One region of the Pseudomonas sp. GW821-FHT07G06 genome, then DNA from elsewhere that is predicted to be linked to it. Evidence: predicted binding sites of a transcription regulator. Region 1 holds the regulator's gene; each other region holds the start of a gene.
What was found. Region 1 encodes FliA, which starts transcription of late flagellar genes. Its sites were predicted from a motif close to CTAAAGTTTNNNNNNNNNNNGCCGNTAA; they were not measured.
Positions count from the first base shown of each region.

Region 2: the regulator FliA is predicted to act here: its motif matches at 2,067-2,094, upstream of flgM (flagellar biosynthesis anti-sigma factor FlgM).
Region 3: the regulator FliA is predicted to act here: its motif matches at 1,894-1,921, upstream of motA (flagellar motor stator protein MotA).

Region 1 covers NZ_JBYSVW010000001.1:270,626-276,174, forward strand. Annotated here, with positions in the region: gene AC3WJW_RS01150 (chemotaxis protein CheA) at 1-2,272, opposite strand, end outside; gene AC3WJW_RS01155 (protein phosphatase CheZ) at 2,320-3,108, opposite strand; gene AC3WJW_RS01160 (chemotaxis response regulator CheY) at 3,130-3,501, opposite strand; gene fliA (RNA polymerase sigma factor FliA) at 3,669-4,409, opposite strand; gene fleN (flagellar synthesis regulator FleN) at 4,406-5,236, opposite strand; gene flhF (flagellar biosynthesis GTPase FlhF) at 5,353-5,549, opposite strand, start outside.
Region 2 covers NZ_JBYSVW010000011.1:191,744-197,292, forward strand. Annotated here, with positions in the region: gene AC3WJW_RS19710 (MFS transporter) at 1-283, shown strand, start outside; gene AC3WJW_RS19715 (flagellar brake protein) at 347-1,093, opposite strand; gene AC3WJW_RS19720 (flagella synthesis protein FlgN) at 1,187-1,654, opposite strand; gene flgM (flagellar biosynthesis anti-sigma factor FlgM) at 1,703-2,029, opposite strand; gene flgA (flagellar basal body P-ring formation chaperone FlgA) at 2,198-2,956, opposite strand; gene AC3WJW_RS19735 (chemotaxis protein CheV) at 3,040-3,972, shown strand; gene cheR (protein-glutamate O-methyltransferase CheR) at 4,018-4,845, shown strand; gene flgB (flagellar basal body rod protein FlgB) at 5,223-5,549, shown strand, end outside.
Region 3 covers NZ_JBYSVW010000002.1:200,825-206,373, forward strand. Annotated here, with positions in the region: gene motB (flagellar motor protein MotB) at 1-969, opposite strand, end outside; gene motA (flagellar motor stator protein MotA) at 973-1,824, opposite strand; gene AC3WJW_RS04470 (HDOD domain-containing protein) at 1,992-3,530, shown strand; gene AC3WJW_RS04475 (rhodanese-like domain-containing protein) at 3,573-4,397, shown strand; gene asd (archaetidylserine decarboxylase) at 4,407-5,267, shown strand; gene serB (phosphoserine phosphatase SerB) at 5,399-5,549, opposite strand, start outside.

The DNA.
Region 1 (5,549 bases):
AAATACGCCGTGTGGCGTAACGCTTGAGCATGCTCGGAACATCGAGAATCAGCGCGATGCGGCCGTCACCGGTGATGGTGGCGCCGGACATGCCCGGCGTTCCCTGGAGCATTTTGCCCAATGGCTTGATGACCACTTCTTCCTGGCCCACCAGTTGATCGACGACAAAGCCGATCCGCTGCGTGCCCACCGAAAGGATCACCACATGGCCCTCGCGCTGCTCTTCGTGAGCGGCGGAGCTGACCAGCCAGCGTTTGAGGTAGAACAATGGCAGCGCCTTGTCCCGCACGATCACCACTTCCTGGCCGTCCACGACGTTGGTGGTCGACAGGTCGAGGTGGAAGATTTCGTTGACGTTCACCAGCGGGAACGCAAACGCCTGGTTGCCGAGCATGACCATCAGCGTCGGCATGATCGCCAGGGTCAGCGGCACCTTGATGACGATCTTCGAACCCTGGCCCTTGGCCGAGTAGATGTTGATCGAACCGTTGAGCTGGGAAATCTTGGTTTTCACCACGTCCATGCCCACACCGCGACCCGATACGTCGGAGATCTCGGTCTTGGTCGAGAAACCCGGGGCGAAGATCAGGTTGTAGCACTCGGTGTCGCTCAGTCGATCGGCCGCGTCCTTGTCCATCACGCCGCGTTTCACCGCGATGGAACGCAGGACATTCGGGTCCATGCCTTTACCGTCATCGGAAATCGACAGCAGGATGTGATCGCCTTCCTGCTCGGCCGCCAGGATCACCTTGCCGCCACGGGCCTTGCCCGATGCTTCGCGCTCTTCCGGTGACTCGATGCCGTGGTCGACCGCGTTGCGCACCAAGTGGACCAGCGGGTCGGCCAGGGCCTCGACGAGGTTCTTGTCGAGGTCGGTTTCTTCGCCGACCAGTTCCAGGTTGATCTCTTTCTTGAGCTGGCGAGCCAGGTCGCGAACCAGGCGCGGGAAGCGCCCGAAGACTTTCTTGATCGGTTGCATCCGGGTCTTCATGACCGCGGTTTGCAGGTCGGCGGTGACCACGTCGAGGTTCGACACGGCCTTGGACATGGCTTCGTCGCCACTGTTGAGACCCAGGCGGACCAGGCGGTTACGCACCAGCACCAGTTCGCCGACCATGTTCATGATCTCGTCCAGACGCGCGGTATCGACGCGTACGGTGGTCTCGGCTTCGCTCGCCGGTTTTTCCGCCGGTGGCGCGGCCGGGGCGCGGGCAGCAACCGGTGCGGCGGCTGCCGGCGCTTCGGCTTTTGGCTCGGGGGCCTTGGCCACAGGTTTCGGCGCCGCCTTGGCTGCCGGTGCCGGTGCCGCAACAGCGGCGTTCGAACCGTTGGCCGCTGTCGCGGTGCCGACTTCGCTGAACTTGCCCTTGCCGTGCAATTCGTCGAGCAGCGCTTCGAACTCGTGATCGGAAATCAGATCGCTGCCAGCCGCCGCCGCGCTGGGGGCAGCAGGTGCAGGCACCGACGCAATGGCCGACTCCAGTGCCTCGACAGCAAAGTTGCCCTTGCCATGCAACTGGTCGAGCAGTGCTTCAAATTCGTCGTCCGTAATATCGGAACTGTCGCCCGGCGCTTTCGGTGCTTCTGGCGCCGCCGGAGCCTGCGCAATCGCATCGACGGCAAACTGGCCTTTACCGTGCAACTGATCGAGCAACGACTCGAACTCGGCATCGGTGATTTCGTCGCTGGCAGCCGCATCGCTGGCAGGTGTCTCTCTTGCAGGTGCGTGGGCAACCACCGGCGCCTCGGCCTGTGCCTTGACGGCATTGAGCGAGTCCAGCAACTGCTCGAATTCGTTATCGGTAATATCGCCTGAATCGGCTTCGGCCACCGGCGCTTCAACCACGGCGGCAACAGGCGCAGCAACCCCTTCGTCAGCCGATTGCGGCTCGGCCAGACGGGCCAGCGCCGCCAGCAGCTCAGGTGTCGCCGCCGTGATCGGGCTGCGCTCGCGGACTTCGCTGAACATGCTGTTCACCGCGTCCAGCGCTTCGAGAACCACGTCCATCAATTCCGAATCGACGCGACGCTCACCCTTGCGCAGGATGTCGAACACGTTCTCGGCGATGTGGCAGCACTCCACCAGCTCGTTGAGCTGGAGGAAGCCGGCGCCCCCTTTTACAGTGTGAAAACCGCGAAAAATTGCATTGAGCAAATCCGCATCATCCGGACGGCTTTCCAGCTCGACCAGTTGCTCGGACAGTTGCTCTAGAATCTCGCCGGCCTCAACCAGGAAATCCTGAAGGATCTCTTCATCGGCGCCGAAGCTCATCAGGGGGGGTGCTCCTAAAGGTCTAAAAACCCAAAAAACCTAAAACTCTAAAATCCTAGGCTGGATAGCAAATCGTCCACATCGTCCTGACCGGACACAACGTCTTCTCTTTTATCGGCATGAATCTGCGGACCTTCACCCTGAGAGAGATGTTTTTGTGGATCTTTTTCAGCAAGCATCGCTTCACGGTCATGTTCGATGCCCGCAAAGCGGTCCACCTGACTGGCCATCAGCACGAGCTTGAGCAGGTTGCTTTCAACTTCGGTAACCAACTGGGTCACACGCTTGATCACTTGCCCCGTGAGGTCCTGGTAATCCTGGGCGAGCAGGATGTCGTTCAGGTTGCCCGACACCGCGCGATTGTCCGTGCCGCTGCGCACCAGGAAGCCGTCGACCCGCCGGGCCAGTTCACGAAACTCTTCAGCGCCGACTTCACGACGCATGAAGCGCCCCCAGTCCGTGCTCAAGGCCTGGGCTTCATCCGCCAGGCTGTTGACCAGCGGCGTGGCATTCTCCACCAGATCCATGGTGCGGTTGGCCGCGGCCTCGGTCAGCTTGACCACATAGCCCAGACGCTCGGTGGCGTCGGTGATCTGCGACACTTCTTCGGCTTGCGGCATGTGCGGGTCAATCTGGAAATTGACGATCGCGCTATGCAGTTCGCGAGTGAGCTTGCCCACTTCCTGATACAGGCCGCGGTCACGGGTCTGGTTGAGCTCATGGATCAATTGCACCGCGTCGCCGAACTTGCCTTTTTCAAGGCTCTCGACCAATTCGACGGCGTGTTTTTTCAGGGTCGACTCAAAATCGCCCAATGAAGTTTCGTTATTGCCCATAGCTCCCCCGTGGCGCAGTCATCAACCGATGCGTTCGAAAATCTTCTCGATTTTTTCTTTCAACGCCTGGGCCGTGAAGGGTTTGACCACATAGCCGTTAACGCCGGCCTGGGCCGCTTCGATGATCTGCTCACGCTTGGCTTCAGCGGTCACCATCAGCACCGGCAGGTGCTTGAGCTTTTCATCGGCACGCACGTGGCGCAGCAGATCGATACCGGTCATGCCCGGCATGTTCCAGTCCGTTACCAGAAAGTCGATGCTTCCGCTGTTGAGCACCGGAATGGCGGTAGTGCCATCGTCGGCCTCGACGGTGTTGGTGAACCCAAGGTCACGCAGCAGGTTCTTGATGATCCGCCGCATCGTTGAGAAGTCATCAACGATGAGGATTTTCATGTTCTTGTCCAATTCGACCTCCAAGCAGTCTTAAACGCGCCCAGCACCTGGACGCGCCATTTCAATCAATCCGGCAAAGCACTCAATGACTGTCTGGAGCACAACAGATCGGGACCGGCGCAGTTCAACACCACACCAGCCTCTTTCGCAGTGTCCCCACACTGCCTTCAGCGCGCTCGCCACTCCCCCAAACGCCCCCGCAAGCGGGCCGCGCACTGGCTGTGTAACTGGCTGACCCGAGATTCGCTGACCCCCAGGACCTCACCGATTTCCTTGAGGTTCAACTCTTCGTCGTAGTACAGCGCCAACACCAGTCGCTCACGCTCCGGCAAATTGGCAATCGCATCCGCCAGCGCAGCCTGGAAGCGTTCATCTTCCAGATCGCGTGACGGCTCGGTATGAGCACTCGCGCCATCCTCGTGCAGCCCTTCGTGTTCGCCGTCCTGCAACAGATCGTCGAAACTGAATAACCGGCTGCCCAGGGTGTCGTTCAAAATTCCGTAGTAATCGTCGAGACTCAATTGGAGTTCGGCCGCAACTTCGTGATCTTTAGCGTCACGGCCGGTTTTCGCTTCAATCGAGCGAATGGCGTCGCTGACCATGCGCGTATTGCGGTGAACCGAGCGTGGCGCCCAGTCCCCCTTGCGCACTTCATCGAGCATGGCGCCGCGGATTCGAATGCCCGCGTACGTCTCGAAACTGGCGCCTTTGCTGGCGTCATATTTGGTCGATACCTCAAGCAGGCCGATCATCCCGGCCTGGATCAGGTCTTCGACCTGGACACTGGCCGGCAAACGCGCCAGCAAGTGGTAAGCAATGCGTTTAACCAGCGGCGCGTAACGCTCGATCAGCTCGTACTGCGCATCACGAGCCGATTTTTTGTAGAGGTTGTAACCGCTGGCTGTCATAGCACAGGTCCTGCTGTTTGCTGCACGAGACGTTCGACGAAAAACTCCAGGTGCCCGCGCGGGTTGGCAGGCAGCGGCCAGGTATCGACCTTCTGCGCGATGGCCTTGAACGCCAGCGAGCACTTGGAACGCGGGAAGGCCTCGTAGACGGCGCGCTGCTTCTGCACAGCCTTGCGCACGCTTTCGTCGTAGGGCACCGCGCCGACGTATTGTAGGGCGACGTCGAGGAAGCGATCCGTGACCTTGGTCAACTTGGCGAACAGGTTGCGCCCTTCCTGCGGGCTCTGGGCCATGTTGGCCAGGACGCGGAAGCGGTTCATGCCGTAGTCGCGATTGAGCAACTTGATCAAGGCGTAGGCATCGGTAATCGAGGTCGGCTCGTCGCACACCACCAGCAGCACTTCCTGGGCTGCGCGAACGAAGCTGACGACCGACTCACCAATGCCCGCAGCGGTGTCGATCACCAATACGTCGAGGTTGTCGCCGATATCACTGAAGGCCTGGATCAGGCCTGCGTGTTGCGCAGGGCTCAGATGCACCATGCTCTGTGTGCCGGATGCGGCCGGAACGATACGAATGCCGCCTGGTCCCTGCAGCAGTACATCGCGCAGTTCGCAGCGGCCCTCGATCACGTCGGCCAGGGTACGTTTGGGTGTCAGCCCCAGCAGAACGTCGACGTTCGCCAGCCCCAGGTCGGCGTCCAGCAGCATGACGCGCCGGCCAAGCTCAGCCAAAGCCAGGGACAAGTTCACTGACACGTTAGTTTTCCCGACGCCACCTTTGCCGCCGGTCACCGCGATCACCTGTACGGGATGCATGCTGCCCATGTTATTTCTTTACCTTGTCTTGCATAGACGGAGGCCACATTACTGGCTGCGCGTTCACAAACGGAACAATGCATGGCAGACCATCGATGTAGGTACAAAAACGATTCATTATTACCTCAGCCAACCTGCTTGGTCGGGCTGTGGTAGATGTCAGCGAACATGTCAGCCATGGCTTCTTCGCTGGGTTCTTCCTGCATTTGCACGCTGACGGCGCGACTGACCAACTGATGACGGCGCGGCAGATGGAGATCATCCGGAATCCGCGGGCCATCGGTCAGGTACGCCACTGGCAGCTCATGACTGATGGCCAGGC
Region 2 (5,549 bases), on a different contig from region 1:
GGTGCTGGTGTGGCGGATTCGCCCGAAAGCGGTGACCAACCTGCATCAGGTCGACGACGCACCGCTGCACCACGTGGCCATGCCGGACAATATGACGAGTTCGCCACTGGTGGCCTGCCTCGACCCGCGTGTCGATGAGCAGGTGGTGCAGGAGCAGATGCACAGTCCGGTGAGTACCGGGCCAGAGCCTGAGCCGGAACCTGTCACCGAAACTGAAACCGATCAGCCGCCGCCAGACCCTGATACAGGGCGGGACCCTAACTTCAGCGAGGCCAGGCCTTAAAGCCGGGGCACAAAAAAACGGGCAGTCCCCGCAAGGGACTGCCCGTTTTTTGTGGAGGCTCTATCAGATGTCGTCTTTGTCGAAGCGGCGGGCTTCACGCTGCAACTGGTAGACGAAGCGTTCGACCTGGCGCTGCACCAATCCGCTCATGTTGTGGAAGCGAACGCCGGCGAAGGTGGTGGAGATCTTTTCTTCGAAGTGCAGATAACGCAACTCGACTGGAGCCGTCATCTTGCCAAAGGGCAGGTCGGCGTTGAAGCGGTCGTACACCTGGCCCAGTTGCAGGCTGCCCGTGATGTCGCCGTCGAATCGCAGTTTGCAGCCGGTAGCGGAAATATCCAGCAGCTTGCCGCTGATGGGGGCCTTGAGCTTTTCGCCGTCGAGATTGACGTTGACCAGTTGTGCCAGCTTCAATGCCGCGCGGAACGCATTGCGGCGCTGGTGGTACACCACTTCATCGGGCAGGGTGCCGCGATAGCAGCGGCTGCCACCGGATTCGTCGATCTTCAATTGGCCGTTGCTTTCCCAGGCAATGCGCACACCTTCGTGGAAGCCTTCGACCCTGAAGGGTTCGCCCGCCATCAGGTAGCGCTCGCCGTCGCGAGGGATCATTTCGTCCAGGGCAATCATGTTGCTTTCCCGGTCCAGGTCCACCAGATAGCTCTGGAAGCGCTGGCTGCGCTCGTGGAACGTGATGATCAGCGGGTCATGGCTTTCGAGCAGCTGGCGCAGATTGCTGGAGATTTCCAAGGGCGTGGAGAGCACCTTGGGTGGCTGCGGAGCATCATCCACGGATAAGGCATTGGACACGGTTAATCAATCTCCAGACAAAATTTGACTACGACTGGCCAGCATTCTGCCAGCATCTTTCGCGTCTTGGATAGAGCGGGCGCATCAAGCGGCCTAAGCCTGACTGAGCGGGCGCGGCTTAGCAAGCTTGGAGAATGTTCCGCTGGCATCGTAAAGCGCCGGAGTTTCACCGCCAGTGAGGATTTTCAGCTGGGTGGCTGTAGCGGCTTGCTGAGTGAGGATCGACTGGCCGTTGTTGGCGTTGATGGCCTGGCACTGGGCCAGGAGATCGGTCAGCACGTCACTTTGCGCCAGCAACTGGTCGCCAATGCTCGACTGGCTGGCCAGTTGCTCCAGCCCGCCGCGGTTGGTCGGCAGGTTGAGGCTGGCGAGAATTTCACTGCGCTTGCGGCCATGCTGTTCGAGCAGGACGACCAATGCCTGTTTCTGCGCCAGGATGTCCTCGAGCAGTGGCATGTCACGGCCATGCAAGGCGAGGGATTCGGTCTGCAGTAATTCCAGCAGGTGTTGCGCTGGAGCAAAGTCGTCGGTGATCAGTTGCAGTAAATGAGTGTCGTGCATGGCTGGCCTTGGGTTTTAAGCGTCCAAAAGCCTGGCGCCGGCGGTGGCCTAGCGCTGGGCTTCGAAGTTGAGCAGTTTGCTGGCTACACGGTTGCTGTCGACTTTATAGCTGCCATCGGCAATCGCTGCTTTCAACTCGGCCACCCGGGCTTTGTCGACGGCAGGCTGATCGCGCAGCTTGTCAGTGACCTTCTGCAACTGTTGAGCCTCATTGCTGAGATGTACCGATTCCCCGCTTTTGACGGTACCGACCTGTTCGGCCGCGGATTCCAGCGGCGCGGTTTTGCCGGCTTCGGCGCTTTCCTTGCTGGCGCTGGTACGTGTACTGCCCGTAAGGGACGAGGAGCTGTTCAAACGGCTGAAATCGATGACCATGATAAAAAAACCTCTGGGAATTTGGACGCTTGCCATGGTTTCGGCCATTCCCTGGAAAACTTTAGGCTCATTTACCAATGAACCTCGCGCGCGTCAGCGCTTGCCCTGCATGGAGCACAGTCTAGGGAACAGCCGCCGCAAGCGCCACATTCCAATGAGCAGAGCGCCTTACATGGACACTTCCACCTGCCCCGGCGCCATGACCTGCGCCTTGATGACCCGCTGGGAGTTGAGGTTTTTCACCCTGATCTGTTCGCTCAGGCTGCCGTTCGACAGGGCTTCGCCGGGCATGCGCACGCTGAGCGTACCGCTGCGGGCGGTAATCACCACCTGATCACCCTTGCGGATCACCTCGGCCTGTTCGATATGCACCAGGGTAATCACCTGGTCGGTGACCATTGGTCGGGTCAGTCGCTGCCCGATCGCCTGATCAAGGGACGTCAGGTAGCCCTGGCTGATCAGGCTGATATCGCGCTCGCGCAGCACCACATCCCCAGGCTCGACAATGGCGGCACGGCGCAGTGGCCGGGCGCTGGTCACGACATCGCGAAACAGGCGGACTTGAGCGGGTACGAACACAGTCCAGGGGGCGGCGCCCTCGCAGCGGACCTTGACCGTGACCCGTCCCAGCGGCTTGGGACTCTCGAGCGTTGCTGTCAATTCCTTGTCGCACATGGGCATGTGCATGCGCGGGTCGAGCGGATTGACCTGGATCTCGTAACGACCTTCCGTTTGACTGGTTGCCAGATAGTCTTCTACGGTGAATTCAAGAAAGCCCTGAGTGACGCCGATAAGCATGTCAGGCAAGGTAACCGCGTCAGCAAGGGCAGGGCTGCCAGCGTTGAACAGGCAAACAGCCGCCAGCACGCCGAGCAATTTGCGGTAGGGTGTGGTCAGGCGTCGAAAAAATGTCGGTTCTGTGTTCATAACGATTAAAAAAGCAAGCGCCGTGCCGTTTAGTGATGAAGGCGCGTCGCAACAACACTTGGCGTTGGTGTAGGAGTCTGGGCATGGCTGGTGTAATGGATTCGGTAAACCAGCGCACGCAACTGGTGGGGCAGAATCGCCTTGAGCTGTTGTTGTTCCGTCTCGACGGCCAGCAGCTGTACGGGATCAACGTATTCAAGGTTCGGGAGGTGCTGCAATGCCCCCAACTGACGTTGATGCCCAAGTCCAGTCCTGTCGTGTGTGGCGTGGCGAACATCCGGGGGGCGACCATTCCGATCCTTGATCTGGCGATGGCGACCGGCTCCGGTGCGTTGAAGGACAAGAACAATCCGTTCGTGATCATCACGGAGTACAACACCAAGACCCAGGGTTTCCTGGTGCGTTCGGTGGAGCGCATCGTCAACATGAACTGGGAGGAGATCCATCCGCCACCCAAGGGTACCGGGCGCGATCACTACCTGACGGCGGTGACGCGGGTCGACAATCAGTTGGTCGAAATCATCGATGTCGAGAAGGTGCTCGCGGAAGTGGCACCGACGCCGGAAGCGATTTCCGTCGGCGTGGTGGATGTCGAAACCCAGCACAAGGCGCTTTCGTTGCGTGTGCTGACGGTCGACGACTCATCGGTGGCGCGCAAGCAGGTCACGCGTTGCCTGCAAACGGTCGGCGTCGAAGTGGTGGCGTTGAACGATGGTCGGCAAGCGCTGGATTACCTGCGCAAACTGGTCGACGAGGGCAAGAAGCCGGAAGAAGAGTTCCTGATGATGATCTCCGACATCGAGATGCCGGAGATGGACGGGTACACCCTGACGGCGGAAATCCGCAACGACCCGCGCATGCAAAAGCTTCATATCATCCTGCATACTTCGTTGTCGGGGGTATTCAATCAGGCGATGGTCAAGAAGGTCGGTGCCGATGACTTCCTGGCCAAGTTCCGTCCTGATGACCTGGCATCCCGGGTAGTCGACCGGATCAAAGCAGCAGATATCAGCTAGGGGCCTGCGCCCCTGGCAGTCAACACGATTTAAGAGGCGGCATCATTGTCTACGGGTAATTTGGATTTCGAACAGTTCCGGGTATTCCTGGAAAAAGCCTGTGGCATTTTGCTCGGTGAAAACAAGCAGTACCTGGTCTCCAGCCGTCTCAACAAACTGATGGAACAACAAGGCATCAAGTCTTTGGGGGAGCTGGTTCAGCGCATGCAGACCCAGCCGCGCAGCGGTTTGCGCGAACAGGTGGTGGATGCCATGACCACTAACGAAACCCTGTGGTTTCGTGACACCTATCCGTTTGAAGTCTTGAAGAACAAGGTCCTGCCCGAAGCGATCAAGGCCAGCCCCGGCCAGCGCCTGCGTATCTGGTCGGCGGCGTGCTCGTCGGGCCAGGAACCTTATTCGCTGTCGATGTCCATCGACGAGTTCGAACGGGTCAACATGGGCCAGTTGAGGATGGGCGTACAGATCGTTGCCACCGACCTGTCCGGGACCATGCTGAACAACTGCAAGACCGGCGAGTACGACAGCCTGGCCATCGGCCGCGGTCTGTCGCCCGAGCGCCTGCAGCGTTATTTCGACCCGAAAGGGCCGGGACGCTGGGCGATCAAGGCGCCGATCAAGAGCCGGGTGGAATTCCGTTCCTTCAACCTGCTGGACAGTTATGCGAGCCTCGGCAAGTTCGACATCGTGTTCTGCCGCAACGTGCTGATCTACTTCTCCGCCGAGGTGAAGAAGGACATCCTGTTGCGCATCCACAGCACGTTGAAGCCGGGGGGGTACCTGTTCCTCGGTGCTTCCGAAGCGTTGAACGGTTTGCCGGATCATTACCAGATGGTCCAGTGCAGCCCGGGGATCATTTACCAGGCGAAATGATGCAGAAGCGGCGCGCCTAAAAACGGGAGTCCTCAGGGACTCCTTTTTTATGCGCGCCGCTTTTGCATCACGTAGGAGCTGCCGCAGGCTGCGATCTTTTGATCTTGTTTTTTAAAATCAAAAGATCGCAGCCTTCGGCAGCTCCTACAGGGGGCGGCGTCCGATCCAGAGAGGGGCAGTGCCCGATTCGGGAGAGGGCGGTTGGGGGTTGGGGAAAGCGGCAGAAAAGCGGCAGGCGGCGGAAAACCGTTGCCGCTTTTCTGGCATTGCCGCCTTGCCATGTCCGGCAAAGCCCCGGTTTTCGGGCTTTTTTGAATTGGCATGGGGCTTGCTAAGTTGATCCTACGAAAAATCAGGTCACCCGAAGGTTTCCCGACATGAGCATCAGCTTCGATAAAGCGCTCGGTATCCACGAACAAGCCCTGGGCTTCCGCGCCCAGCGTGCCGAAGTCCTGGCCAATAACATCGCCAACGCCGATACCCCGAACTACAAGGCTCGGGACCTGGACTTCTCGAAAGTGCTCGCCGAGCAGAACGAGAAAACCAAAAGCGGCACCTTCGCCTTGAACATGACCAACAGCCGTCATATCGAAGCCGAAGGCCTGGGCAATGGCGACGAGTCGTTGCTGTATCGCACGCCGATGCAACCGTCGATCGACCAGAACACCGTGGACGCCCAGCTGGAACAGTCGAACTACGCGGAA
Region 3 (5,549 bases), on a different contig from region 1:
GCGCAGTTCGTGAGCCGGCAGCGGTTCCTTGTCCGCCGGCAACGCATTCGGGTCGACCGGCGCGGTCGGTGCTGCACCTGGTGCAGCCGAACCTTGCGGTGCATCGGGAGCTGGCTCCGCGCCTTGCGAACCTTCGATGGCCCGCTGGGCTTTCTTGGTCAGTACCACGATGTCGATTCGGCGGTTCACCGGATTGAACGGATGTTCGCGATCAAACAACGCCGACGAGGCATAACCGACCACGCGCGCCACCTGTGCATCTGGATAGCTGCCCGCCACCAGAGCACGCCGTGCGGCGTTGGCACGGTTGGCCGAGAGTTCCCAGTTACCGAAATCACCAGTGCCGGTGTACGGCTTGGCATCGGTGTGGCCGCTGATGCTGATCTTGTTCGGCACCGCCTTGATGGTGTCGGCCATGGCCAGCAGGATGTCTTCGAAATACGGCTTCAAGCGAGCTGAGCCCGAGTCGAACATCGGGCGGTTTTCCGCGTCCATGATCTGGATACGCAGGCCGTCCGGGGTAATTTCGAACAGGATCTGATCCTTGAACTTCTGCATCTGCGGGTTTTCTTCGACCTTGTTCTGCAGTTCCTGCAGCAGCAACTCGAGGCGTTCCTTTTCGACCTGCTCGGCCATGCCTTCGACCTGGTCGGTATCCACAGTGACCTTGTCTGGCTGCGGCTGGGACTTCACCTCGGGGTTGAGGGTGTTTTCCGGCGCCATGGTCGGCGTACCGCCCAGATCGATGATGTAGGGCGTACCGCTTTCGGAAAAGCCGATCGGGTCCTTGAAGTAACCGGCGATGGCGATCTTCTGTTCCGGCGTGGCGGTGGACAGCAGCCACAACACCAGGAAGAACGCCATCATCGCCGTAGCGAAGTCGGCGAAGGCGATTTTCCACGCCCCGCCGTGATGCCCGCCGGCATAGCGCTTGACGCGCTTGATGATTATCGGCTGATTATTTTCCATGACTTAACGACCGCGAACCGCTTGTTCCAGCTCGGCGAAGCTTGGACGGTGCGCCGGGTACAGGACCTTGCGCCCGAACTCAACGGCCAGCGATGGCGGCATGCCGGAAGCCGAAGCCACCAGCGAGGCCTTGATGGCTTCGTAGACGTTCAGTTCTTCCTTGGCATCGTGGGCCAGGGAATGGGCCAGCGGGCCGAAGAAACCGTAGGCGGCGAGAATACCGAAGAAGGTACCGACCAGTGCCGCACCGACGTGCAGGCCGATGGACTTCTGGTCACCTTCACCCAGCGAAGCCATGGTCACCACGATACCCAGTACCGCCGCGACGATACCGAAACCGGGCATGGCGTCGGCGATGCCGTTGACCGCGTGGGAGGGGTGTTCCAGGTCTTCCTTGAGGCTGAAAAGCTCCATGTCGAACAGGCCTTCCAGCTCGTGCGGGGCCATGTTGCCGGAGGACATGATGCGCAGGTAATCACAGATGAACGCGGTCATGCGCTCATCCTTGAGGACCGCCGGGTACTTGGCGAAGATCGGGCTCGCGGCGGCATCTTCGATGTCGCCCTCAATGGCCATCATGCCTTCGCGGCGGCTCTTGTTGAGGATCTCGTAGATCAGGCCCAGCACTTCAAGGTAAAAGGCGTGGTTGAAACGCGAACTGAACATGCCCAGGGACTTCTTGAGCACGTGCATCGTCATGTAGCCGGGGTTGGCCTGCAAGAATGCGCCGAGGGCTGCACCGCCAATAATCATGACCTCGAAAGGCTGGATCAGAGCGGCAATCTTGCCGTGGGAAAGCACGTATCCGCCGAGCACGCTCGCGAATACGACGATGATGCCGATAATTTTAGCCATAGGTTAGGAGAGCACTTACTGAGTCGGGTTCAAGGTCATATTCGGAAGTTAAAAAATCTCTTCTTCTACTTATCGGCAAAACTGCGCCAGACTATAGCCAGTTCAGGCGAAAAGCTAATTTGACCCCTTCCGGGCACAGGTATTGTTGACGATGATCGCCTCCCACCATGGTTAACGAAACGAACGTTCCAACACCAAAACCGACGACGCTCGAAGGCTGGGTCAAGCTGCTCGATGGCGTACGCCTTCCCGTCCCGCAAGCCAGCCACGACCGTGTCTGCAAGGCCATCCGCGACAATCGCAGCTCGCTGCGCGATATCGCCGACCTCATGCAAGGCAGCCCCGCCCTGGCCTTGAGCGTGATTCGCGAAGCCAACCGGCACACCCACGGCGGCATGACCGAGCCGGCGGAAAACCTTGAGGTTGCGATCAATCGCCTCGGCCTGAAACGCACCGAAGAATTGCTCGCGCGGCTGCCCGCCGAACCCCAGTTCGAAATCCCCAAAGCCTTGCGTCAGCTGCAGATGATCAGCCAGCACGCCACGCAACAGGCCAATGGTTTTTTTGCCAGTCGCCTGGCGCGCCTGTGGCAGGACATCCACTGGGGCAGCCTGCTGTTTCTTTCGCCCCTGTGGCCTTTGGCGCTGACCCATCCAAAACTGCTCGAAGACTGGGAGCTGCGGGTCATCCATAAAGGTGAGTCGGCACGTAAAGTCGAAAAGCAATTGTTTGGCGCACGCCTGCTGGACATCGGTCAGGCGCTGGTGGAAGTCTGGCGCTTGCCGATCTGGGTGCAACAGGGCTATCGCCTGTTGCTCACCGAGCAGCGGGAGCTGGTGAAAGTCCTGCGCATCGCCCGTGACAGCGAGCACCCGTTGCGCCAGCAGAACCGCCTCGATGACGATCCGACCCTGCGCCGCTGGCTCAATCAACCGGCCAATACGGTGCTGCTGGCCAACGGTCTGGCGCTGTCGGCACAACACGCCTGGGACAGCCCGCACAGTGAACGCTGGCAGTACCTGACCAGCCTTTACCTGCAAATGCCGATGGATGAGGTGCAACAACAACTGCACCAGCAAGCCGCCAACAGCGCGCGCCATCACGCCATGCCCGACCTCTGGCACCCCGCCGAATCGCTGATCTGGCCGTGGGGCATGAACCGTGTCCACTCAGGTTTGCTACCGGCCGCGGCACCCACCGCCGAAGATCTGGCGAAATGGCGCAAGCAATGCGCCGAATTGCTGGTCGAGCCGAGTCGGTTCACCAACGCCATGCACCTGACCATCGCCGCCCGCGATGCTCTGGTGGCCTGCGGCATGCGTCGGGTGATGATCCTGATGGCCGACCGTACCCATGCCAACCTGCGCGTGCACCAGACGGCCGGCCTGCCGAAGGAAACGGCCGGGCTGAACTTCGTAGTCAGCCAGAGCAACGTATTGCAACGCCTGCTCGCGCAACAGGCCCAGGTCCGCCTGACGCCGGCCAACAACGCGCAACTCTCGGCCCTGCTGCCCAACAGCCTGCGCTTACAGTTCAGTGGCGAACACCTGCTGCTGCGCTCGCTGGTCAATAATGGCCGGGTGATCATGATCGTCGTGGCGGATCAGGGCGGCGGGCCGTTTTCGGAAGTTTCCGTACAGGCCTTCGGCAAAACCGCGCAGTGCATCGAGAAAGCCCTGCACAGCTTTAGCAACCGAGGCCAATAAGGCTGCGCTACAATCCTCCCTTTTGTGCTCTGGAGACCTCACATGTCTGACTTCTCTGGCTTGCCGCTGGTGATCGAGCCGAGCGACTTGCTCCCTCGCCTCGACGCCCGCGAACTGATTCTGGTGGACTTGACCAGTCCCGCCCGCTACGCCGAGGGGCACATTCCCGGCGCGCGCTTTGTCGATCCGAAACGCACACAGCTGGGGCAGGCACCCGCCCCGGGACTGATGCCCCCGCAGGCAGCACTCGAAACACTGTTTGGCGAGCTGGGACACAATCCCGATGCGGTCTACGTGGTGTATGACGATGAAGGCGGCGGTTGGGCCGGACGCTTCATCTGGCTGCTGGATGTCATCGGCCACAGCAAGTACCACTATGTCGACGGCGGCCTGACGGCCTGGCTGGCAGAAGGTTTGCCCATGTCGATCCAGATCCCGCCAGCCGTGGGCGGCCCGGTTTCTCTGACCTTGCACGACGAACCCACCGCCACCCGTGAGTACCTGCAAAGCCGCCTCGGCGCCGCCGACCTGGCCATCTGGGACGCACGCGGGCCGCTGGAGTATTCCGGCGAGAAGGTCCTGGCGGCCAAGGGCGGGCACATTCCCGGCGCGGTCAATTTCGAATGGACCGCCGGCATGGATCAGTCGCGCCAGCTGCGCATCCGCACCGACATGCCGCAGATCCTCGAACAACTCGGGATCAGCAAAGACAAAGAAGTGATTACCCACTGCCAGACCCACCACCGTTCTGGCTTCACCTATCTGGTGGCCAAGGCTCTCGGTTATCCGAGGGTCAAGGGCTACGCCGGCTCTTGGGGCGAATGGGGCAACCATCCCGATACCCCGGTAGAAATTCAAGATTTTTAAGGACTGTTAATGAACAAGCGTCTGTTTCTCCTCGGCCAGTACCTGCTGCCCCACAACTTGCTCTCGCGACTGGCCGGCTGCATCGCCGAATGCCGCGTGCGCTGGTTCAAGAATGCCTTTACCGCCTGGTTCGCCAAGCGCTATCAGGTGGACATGTCCCAGGCGCTGGTCGAAGACCTGACTGCCTACGAGCACTTCAACGCGTTCTTCACCCGCGCACTGAAAGACGGTGCCCGTCCGCTGGACGAAACGCCGGGCGCGATCCTCAGCCCGGCCGACGGCGCGATCAGCCAGCTCGGCCCGATCGAGCACGGTCGTGTATTCCAGGCCAAGGGTCACAGCTTCAGCGTGCTGGAACTGTTGGGTGGCGATGCGGCGAATGCTGCGCCGTTCATGGGCGGTGACTTCGCGACCATCTACCTGTCGCCGAAGGACTACCACCGCGTGCACATGCCGCTGGCCGGCACCCTGCGCGAGATGGTCTACATCCCGGGTCGCCTGTTCTCGGTCAACCAGACCACCGCTGAAAACGTTCCGGAACTGTTCGCCCGCAACGAGCGCGTGGCGTGCATTTTCGACACCGAGCGCGGCCCGATGGCCGTGGTGCTGGTGGGTGCGATGATCGTTGCATCGATTGAAACCGTCTGGGCCGGCCTGGTCACGCCGCCGAAGCGCGAGCTGAAAACCTTCCGCTACGACGAAGCCGCGCGCGCGCCGATCCATCTGGAAAAAGGTGCGGAACTGGGTCGCTTCAAGCTGGGTTCGACCGCCGTCGTGCTGTTCGGACCGGATCAGGTGAAGTGGACTGAGGAAATGACTGCGGGTACAGCGGTGCAGATGGGTCAGGGCATGGGCTCACCAAAAGCCTGATAGACACCGCCATTCACTGTAGGAGCGAGCCTGCTCGCGATGGTCGCCAACGATGACGCGGGCTTCCTGAATACCCGCGTTGTTCTCAGGTTCATCGCGAGCAAGCTCGCTCCCACAGGTGTTTTTCGGTGTTACAGCTGGCCGTCGCGATCGCGGAAGCCCAGCAGGTACAGCACACCATCCAGACCCAAAGTGGAAATCGCCTGCTTGGCCGACTGCTTGACCAGCGGCTTGGCGCGGAACGCCACGCCCAACCCGGCAATCGCCAGCATCGGCAAGTCA